Regions from separate parts of the Cupriavidus sp. 01L43 genome, predicted to be linked through region 1. Evidence: riboswitches for the same ligand, from Rfam matches in the RefSeq annotation. Region 1 holds a riboswitch; the other holds the start of a gene.
What was found. A riboswitch is a leader RNA that binds a small molecule or an ion and turns the genes downstream of it on or off. The one in region 1 is predicted to bind cobalamin.
Positions count from the first base shown of each region.

Region 2: it holds a riboswitch for cobalamin, as region 1 does, so the genes downstream of both, AC1DP9_RS14215 (TonB-dependent receptor) here and AC1DP9_RS00145 (TonB-dependent receptor plug domain-containing protein) in region 1, are expected to answer to the same signal.

Region 1 is NZ_JBFTSH010000001.1:26,108-30,525, forward strand. It holds gene AC1DP9_RS00135 (cell division protein ZapA) at 323-661, opposite strand; gene AC1DP9_RS00140 (hypothetical protein) at 658-993, opposite strand; cobalamin riboswitch at 1,195-1,458, shown strand; gene AC1DP9_RS00145 (TonB-dependent receptor plug domain-containing protein) at 1,533-3,491, shown strand; gene AC1DP9_RS00150 (FecCD family ABC transporter permease) at 3,528-4,418, shown strand, end outside.
Region 2 is NZ_JBFTSH010000007.1:123,413-127,830, forward strand. It holds gene AC1DP9_RS14205 (DUF1852 domain-containing protein) at 72-1,055, opposite strand; gene msuE (FMN reductase) at 1,099-1,680, opposite strand; cobalamin riboswitch at 1,905-2,155, shown strand; gene AC1DP9_RS14215 (TonB-dependent receptor) at 2,276-4,399, shown strand; gene AC1DP9_RS14220 (PepSY domain-containing protein) at 4,410-4,418, shown strand, end outside.

The DNA.
Region 1 (4,418 bases):
TCAAACGTCTGACTTTATATTCACCTTACGCTGCGAGCAGCTGGGGTGATGTCAGACGTTTGCCGTTTCGAAACAGGATGGGATGAAAACGGCGGTCGGGCGCGATAACCTGACCTGTATGCTGCACCGGTAAGGCGTTTGTGCAGTCTGGCTACACTATACACCGCGTCGTCTGGCATACCAAGTTCGGCATGTTGCATCGTTACATTTTCAACACCGGACATCGGCCAAATCCGACATTGCGCCATCGGCTTCACATGCCTGTCATGTGCGGCCGATGCGGTGTGATTTCAAGTCCGGCCAGATCCGTCCGATGTCGATGTCAGCCCGGCGCGCGCGGGTCGGTGCCCACGTGCGCGTACTGCCGCAGTGCCTCGTCGGCGCGCTCGTTCAGCTCGCGGATGCGGGCGCGCACGGCGTCCACGGGAATCTGCCCGTCCTCCTCCTGCTTGCGGCGCATGGCCAGCAGGTCCGAGGCGATGCTGATGGCCGCCATCACGGCCACGCGCTCCACGCCCTTGGCGGAGACGTTGCCCTTGAGCTTGTTCATCTGGTTGTCCACCAGCGCCACCGCCTCCAGCAGCGCGGCTTCGTTGTCCGGCGCGATGGCGAAGCGGTAGGGCTGCCCCGCGATGTTCACTTCGACTTGCTTATTGCTCATGCGTGTTCTCCGGGGGCGGGGTGCGCGCCGCTGGCATCGGGGTCCGAGCCGGTGGCCGGGGCGCCTTCGCCCAGCAGGTCGAGCTGGCGCGCATCGCTGGCCGTGGGCAGCTTGTCCAGAATCGACTGGATGCGCAGCTGGGCTTCCTCGATCTTGATATTGAGCAGTTCGCGGTCGGCCGCCATGGATTCGCGGTCCGTGCGCAACTGGCTCGCCTCGGCCCGCAGGCGGTCGATCTCCGCGCGCAGCCGCTGGTTTTCCGCCGCCAGGGTGTCTGCGTGATGCAGCACGCGCCCGATCTTGGCGGCCAGTTGTTCGAGTTCGTTGAGCATAGTGCCTGTCTGTCCGATGGAATGTGGGTCAGGTTTCGGGATTCTAGCCGATGCCGGATCGGCCACGTCGTCAACGAGACGTTTCTGACTGTAGCGTCGCCAGGAAGTTGCATCGATCGTCACGCAACGTGCGGGTAACCGGCCCCGGAGTGGACGGTTCCGCACCACGTCCGCCAGATTGACGGCCCCGGTGAAACTGCCTACACTCGCGCACGTTCCAGGTGCTCGCGACCCTGCCCACAGGGCCGCAGTTCAACGGGAAACAGGGAGTCCGGGGCGCGCCGCGCGCTGGGCCAACCTGTGCTGCCCCCGCAACGGTAAGCGACCGCGCACGCGCCATGCGCCGCGCAAGGGCCTGCCAGCATGCCACTGATCCACCCCGCCATTTGACGGGGATCCAGCGATCGGGAAGGCGGCCGGCCTGATGTCGTCAGCCCGGATACCGGCCTGAACGCGGGCGCACTGCTCCACAGCGGCGCGCCACTTCGCCACAAGGCCCGCGGGGACGGGCCCGGCCGTACTTCCATCCATCCAGCAACATGCGTTCCTCGCTCCACAGGCAGACCGCCGCGACCCAGCCGCCGGTCCGCCCGCGCGTGCCCGCCATCCTGGCGGCCATCGCCGCCTTCGTGCCCGCCCTTGTACCCGCTTTCTACCCCGCCATGGTCCACGCGCAAGCCGCGCCGGATGCCAGCGGCGCCGCCCCCGGCCAGACGCTCGCGCCGGTGGTCGTCACCGCCTCGCGCACCGCGCAGGCCGTGACCGAGGCGCTGCCGCACACCACGGTGGTCACTCAGGAAGACATCGTCAACACCCAGGCGCCGGACCTGCGCTCGCTGCTGCGCGGCCAGGCGGGCGTGGAGTTCGCCACCACGGGCGGCATGGGCGCCAACACCACGCTGTTCATGCGCGGCGCCAATTCCAACCAGGTGCTGATCCTGGTGGATGGCGTGCGCATTGCCGGCGCCAGCGGCGGCACCGCGCAGCTCGCCAATATCCTGCCGGACCAGATCGACCATATCGAAGTGGTGCGCGGCAACGTCTCGGCGCTGTACGGCTCCGACGCCATCGGCGGCGTGGTGCAGATCTTCACCAAGAGCGGCGCCGGCCAGGCCCCGGCGGCCAACGCTTCGGTGGAGTACGGCAGCAACAATACGCGCCAGGGCACCGTCGGCTATGGCGGGCAGGTGGGCGATACCTCGTTCAACGTTACCGGCTCGATGTTCAAGACCGACGGCTATTCGTCGATCGACGCCGCGAAATGGAATCGCGACAACCCCACGCGCGCCCGGCAGGGCATCGGCCCGAACCCGGCCGACAACCCGTACGAGAACAAGAGCGTCTCCGGCCAGGTGAAGCACAAGTTCAGCCAGGACTGGGACGCCGGCGTGGCCGCGTACTACTCCAACAGCCAGTTGTCGTACGACAGCACCAGCGGCAAGCCGACCGACGACCTGCGTATGGATAGCGAGCTGTACACGCTGTCCGCCTTCGTCAACGGCAAGCTGCTGCCCGACTGGCGCACCCATTTCAAGGTCGCCCAGAGCGAGGACCGCGCCGAAACCACCAAGAACGGCCTGTTCGACAGCCTGTTCAGCACGCGCTCGCGCCAGTTCAACTGGCAGAACGAGTACGCGCTGACGCCTGACCACACGCTGCTGTTCGGGACCGACTACCTCCAGCAGGAACTGTCGTCCAGCGCCTACAACGCGCCCATCCGCAATGTGTTCTCGGTCTACGGCGGCTACGAAGGCAAGATCGGGCGCCACCAGCTGCAGCTGAACGCGCGCAACGACCATTATTCGGACTTCGGCAACCAGGGCAGTTTCTTCGCCGGCTATGGCTTCCACCTGACCCAGGCGGTCAAGCTGATCGCCAACGTCAGCAACGCCTTCCGCGCGCCGACCTTCAACGAACTCTATTACCCGAACTTCGGCCAGCCGAACCTCCAGCCCGAGCGCGCGAAGTCGGCCGAGCTGGGCGTGCAGGTGGAGACTGCCGCCACCGGGTTGCTGCGCGTGACCGCGTTCGAGACCCGCTACAACGACCTGATCGTCTCCACGCAGCAGGCCAACGGGCTGTTCCTGGCGCAGAACGTCAACAAGGCCAAGGTGCAGGGGGTGGAGGCGTCCTGGCGCGCCAACCTGCTCGGCACCGATGTCGGCGCCAGCGTGACCTTCCAGAATCCGGTCGATGAAACCAACGGCACCCAGTTGCTGCGCCGCGCGCGCCGCCATGCGTCGTTCGATGTGGGCCGGAATATCGGCGATTTCCGAGTCGGGGGCGAGTGGCTGGTGTCGTCGTCGCGGATGGACAACGGCTCGCGCCGGCTGGGCGGATACGGTATCTTGAACCTCACCGCCCGCTACAACATCGACAAGCAATGGTACGTCGCCGCCCGCGTGGAAAACCTGTTCGACAAGAACTACCAGCTCGCCTATCCGTACGCCACGCAGGGCCGGGCGGGGTTCGTCACGCTGGGATGGCGCCAGAAATGAGGCCCGGCAAGGCGCCGCGCCCGGGCGGGGTCCGCCATGGCTGAGGCGCGCCGCGCGCTGGCCGTCTGGCTGCTCCTCGCCCTGGCGGGGCTGGCCGTGTTCGGCCTGTCGCTCGCGCTGGGCAGCGTATCGCTCGATGCCTCGCAGCTCTGGCAGGCCCTGACCGCCACCGATGCCGGCATGGCCGGCGCGATTGTCAGGGAATTGCGACTCCCCCGTGCCGTCGCCGCCTTCGCGTGCGGCGGCCTGCTGGCGCTCTCTGGCGCGCTGATGCAGGTGCTGCTGCGCAACCCGCTGGCCGAGCCCTATGTATTAGGCGTCTCGGGCGGCGCCGCCACCGGCGCGTTACTGGCGATGCTGCTGATGCTGCCGCTGTGGACCGTGCAGGCCGGCGCCGCCGGCGGGGCGTTGCTGTCGATGGTGCTGGTGGCTTCGCTGGCGCGCCGGGACCTGCTGCACCCGCGCGTGCAGGGCGGCCACCACGAGGCGGGCGCCCGCCTGCTGCTGACCGGCGTGATCCTGGCCGCCGGCTGGGGCGCGCTGATCACGCTGATCCTGGCCATCGCGCCGGAATCGCGGCTGCGCGGCATGCTGTTCTGGCTGACGGGCGACCTCGGCGGCACCGCCAGCTACGGCGCCGCGCTGGCCACGCTGGCCGTGGCGCTGGCGCTGGCCATGCCGATGGCCCGCTCGCTCAACGTGATGCTGCTCGGCGAGACCGTGGCGCAATCGCTGGGCGTGCAGGTGGGCCGGGTGCGGCTGGCCACCTTCCTGATCGCCTCGTTCGCCATCGCGGCGGCGATCACCACGGCGGGGTCGATCGGCTTCGTCGGCCTGGTCGTGCCGCATATGGTGCGGCTGGCCTGGGGCAACGACCAGCGGCTGCTGCTGCCGGCCTCGGTACTGCTTGGCGGCACGCTGCTGATG
Region 2 (4,418 bases), on a different contig from region 1:
CAACGATGGGTGTGGCAAGCGTACTTCGGGACCGTTTTTCCCGAGCAGCCACGGGATGGCGTGTTATGGGGTCAGAGCGCGAAATTGGCCGACCATTGATCAAGGACGTTCTTGTACGGCTTGATGAAGTTCTCCTCCGCAAATTTCCCCTGCTGGACAGCCAGCTGGCTGCGTTCTTCCCGGTCATAGACAATCTGCGTCAACGAGTAATCCTGGTTCTTCAGGCTCGGTTGATAGCGTTTCCCTGCTGCAGAATTGGCGTTGTAAATCTCGGGGCGATAAATCTTCTGAAAGGTTTCCATTGTGCTGATGGTGCCGATCAACTCGAGATCTGTGTAGTCGCCCAGAAGATCGCCGAAAAAGTAGAAAGCCAAGGGTGCAACGCCATTCGGAGGCATGAAGAAACGAACCTGCATCCCCATCTTTGCGAAGTATCGGTCGGTCGAGGACAGTTCATTCTGTTCATACTCGACACCCAGTACGGGGTGCTGGTTTCCGGTCCGCTGATAGGTCTTGCTGGTCGAGGCACTAATGGAGATGACAGGCGGCTTGTGAAAGCGCTCCTTGTAAGTGCTTGAAGCAGCAAACTGCTTGAACAGCTTTCCATGCAAGTCACCAAAATCGTCTGGCGTGCGGAATTCCGCTCGATCAACGTTGTACCTTGGAAGCAAGACACTGAAGTCGTAATCGCGTACGTAGGAGGAGAAGTTATTCCCCACGATGCCGTCGATGCGTTTGTGCGTTTTCTTGTCGAGAATGCAGGTTTTCAGTATCTCGATCAACGGAAATGCATCGTTGCCGCGCTTGGCGTCGACACTCATCTCCACGGAGATGATCTCGAGCTCGACAGCGTAGCGATCTCCGGTCGGATTGTCCCAATGCGCCAGGTCATTGAAGCGATTGTCAATCATCCTCAACGTGTTGCGCAGATTCTGTTGCCTACTCTTTCCCCGGGCCAGGTTGGCAAAATTGGTGGTTACGCGCGTACTGTCCGATGGCTGATAGTTTTCATCGAAAAGAATGCTCTTGAGGCTAAAGACAAGTTCTTTGTTCATTGCGATCCAGTGACCTAATTTTTGAGAGAAGTCGATTCTTGTTTCAGGCCACAACCACTTCCTCGGCCAGAGCGGGCCTTGCGTGGTGCGTCAGTTCGACCAACGGCAGTGCCCGTTGGATTGCCAGCCTGGCCCGCTCGATGAGGGCCTGGTTCTGCAGGCGGTAGTCGACGAAATCCTTATCGGTCGCGTAGACACCCAGCGGCAATGTGCGCGCCTGGAAGAAGCTGAACAGCGGCCGCAACTGGTGGTCGATCACCAGGGCATGGCGCTCGCTGCCACCGGTGGCAGCCAACAACACAGGCTTGTCGATCAAGGCGTCCTGATGAATGAAGTCGAAGAAGTGCTTGAACAGTCCGGTGTAGGAGCCGCGGAACACCGGTGTTGCCACCACCAGGACGTCAGCTTGCTCAACCGCCGCAAGTTCCCGCTCCACCGTGTCGGGCAAGTGGGTGCGCCAGACCGCACCGGCAAGCCGCGGTGCGAGCTGGCCCAGTTCAACCAAGCGCTGTTCGCACGGAAGTTCGTCTGCGATCAGGTCTAGCAGGTGCTCTGCCAGGGCTGCAGACTTGGAGGGGCGTTGTAGCCCGCCGGAAACCGCTACTAGACGGAGTGGACGTGTCATTTTTGCTTTCATCTGTTGCGAGGCTCACGCGACATGCCAATCGTATGGATGTGCATCGATGAAGTAAAATGGATTTATTTCAACAATCCATGAACAGTAGTCATGTGAGTTATCGGGCGCACCCGCCGGGTCATCCCGCTCTCACGCCTTCGTGCTCCCCAGATCAGCATGTGCGCTTTGTAACCGTCCGTTACGGGTAGAATGCGCACCGCGGCACGTCCCCTGTGCCGCCCGTGATTGCAGGTGCCCGCGATGCTCGTGGGTTAAACGGGAAACAGGTACGTCGCCGAGCCGCGACCAAGCCTGTGCTGCCCCCGCAACGGTAAGCAGGTTCGGGAACTGTCATGTCGATCCATCGGATCGGCGGCCACTGCGCGATTGTCATCGTTGTCATCGCGTGGGAAGGCGACGGATTCCCGGGAGCGCACGCTCCCCGCCTGTCAGCCCGGATACCGGCCTGTTGTCATCATCGAAATCTTTCGCACGGACGGGGTCGTCCGGCTTCACGATGACATACAACTTGTTCGCGCATTCCGCTGGCCGCCCGCGCTCGGCCCAGATTTCGTCACGCCCTGCGCGTGGGCGTCGACCGCGTGTGCTGGCTGCATCACTTGGTGCCGTGGCCGGCCTCAATCTTCCCTGTGCTTTCGCGCAGGAAACCTCCGAACAGAAGGACACGTCACTGCCGCCCGTGGTCGTCAGTGAGGCCGTCGATCCCGGCCTGGCGCTCTCGAAACCCGAATACACGGGCAGCCGCATGGGCCTGACGCCGCTCGAGACGCCGGCCAGCGTCGAAGTCATCAGCGGCGAGACCATCCGCGCGCGGGGCGACCAGAGCGTGCGCGAGGCCGTGACCCGGGCAACCGGCATCACCGGCAATCCGTCGCCGGGCAACGGCGGCACCTCGCTGACCGCGCGCGGCTTCGCCGGGCAGGGCTCGGTCATGCAGCTGCTGGACGGCACGCGCATGTACGTGGCCTCCGGTACGGTGACCTTTCCGTTCGATACGTGGTCGGTAGACCGCATCGAGGTCCTGCGCGGCCCCGCATCGGTCATGTATGGCGAAGGGGCGATCGGCGGCGTGGTCAATGTGGTGCAGAAGAAGCCGATCCGAGGCCCGATCGAGAACGAACTCCAGATCACGGGCGGCACCGAGAAGACCGCGCGCGTGGCCTTCGACAGTGGCGGCAAGGTCAACGACAACCTGTCGTACCGCTTCGCCACGGCCTACAACCGGACGGCTGGCTGGGTGGATCGGGGCGATGCCAACAACCTGATGGTGTCGGCGTCCGTGCGGCTGGACGTGAATCCGGAATTCAACCTGACGCTGTCCTATGACGACGGCACCCAGCATCCGCAGCAATACCTCGGCACGCCGCTGGTCAACGGCAGCCTGGACCGCTCGCTGCGCAAGAAGAACTACAACGTTGGCGATGCCGAGATCAGCTATCGCGACCGCTGGACGCGCTTGAACGCCGAATGGACGCCGAACGACCGCGTCACCGTGCGCAACCAGTTCTACTACCTGACCAGCCACCGTCACTGGCGCGACAGCGAGACCTATACCTATCTGCCGGCCACCTCGCAGGTGCGCCGCGGGGACTACCTGGAAATCCTGCATGACCAGGAGCAGGTGGGCAACCGCGCCGACATGACGGTGCGCAGCAAGCTGTTCGGGCTCGATAACACCACGACGGTGGGCTTCGACGTCAACAAGGTCAACTTCACCCACTCGAACAACTCGCCCTATGGCGGCACCTCCACCGTACCGGCGCGTGATTTCGATCCGGGCCTGTTCTTCAGCCCGCCGGGCGTCGTTACCTCGCCGCGCTTCCGCAGCAACACCACGCAGTACGCGCTGTTCGGTGAGCACCGTATCGCCCTCACGCCGCAGTGGTCGGTCATCGGCGGGGTGCGCTTCGACCATGCTGACCTGACGCGCACCGACCTCGTGGCCGGCTCGGCCTGGGACAAGACCTTCGCCAACACCACGTGGCGCGTGGGCACCGTCTACCAGTTCACCCCGAGCCTGGCCGTCTACGCCCAGTACGCCACCGCGACCGATCCGCTCGGCGCGCTGATCACCACGTCCGACGCGCAGCGCAACTTCAACCTCGCCACCGGCAAGCAGGTGGAAGTGGGCGTGAAGCAGGCGTTCTGGGGCAATCGCGGCGAATGGACCTTCGCGGCGTACGAGATCCGCAAGAACGACCTGCTTTCGCGCGATCCGGTCAATCCGACCATCACCCAGCAGGTGGGCGAGCAGTCGTCGCGCGGGCTGGAAGCCTCGGCCAGCGTGGAAGTGCTGCGCGGGCTGCGGCTCGACGTCAACGGCACCGTGCTGCGCGCGCGCTATGACGACTTCAACGAGTCGGTCGGCGGGGTGCTGGTCTCCCGCGCCGGCAACGTGCCGACGAGCGTGCCGCAACAGGCCGCCAACGCGTGGCTGACGTGGAACTTCATCCCGCAATGGACGTTCGGCGCGGGCCTGCGCTATGTCGGCGGACGTTACGCGGACACGGCCAACCGCGTGCGCGTGCCGAGCTATACGACGGTGGATACGGCGCTGTCGTGGCGTGTCTCGAAGCAGGCGGCGCTGACGCTGCGCGTCTACAACCTGTTCAACAAGGACTACGCCGAATCGGTCTCGAACGGGGGCCAGCAATGGCTGCTGGGCCGTCCGCGTTCGGCGGAGTTGTCGGCCAACTTCTACTTCTGAGGCCCGGGCGATGTGGCGC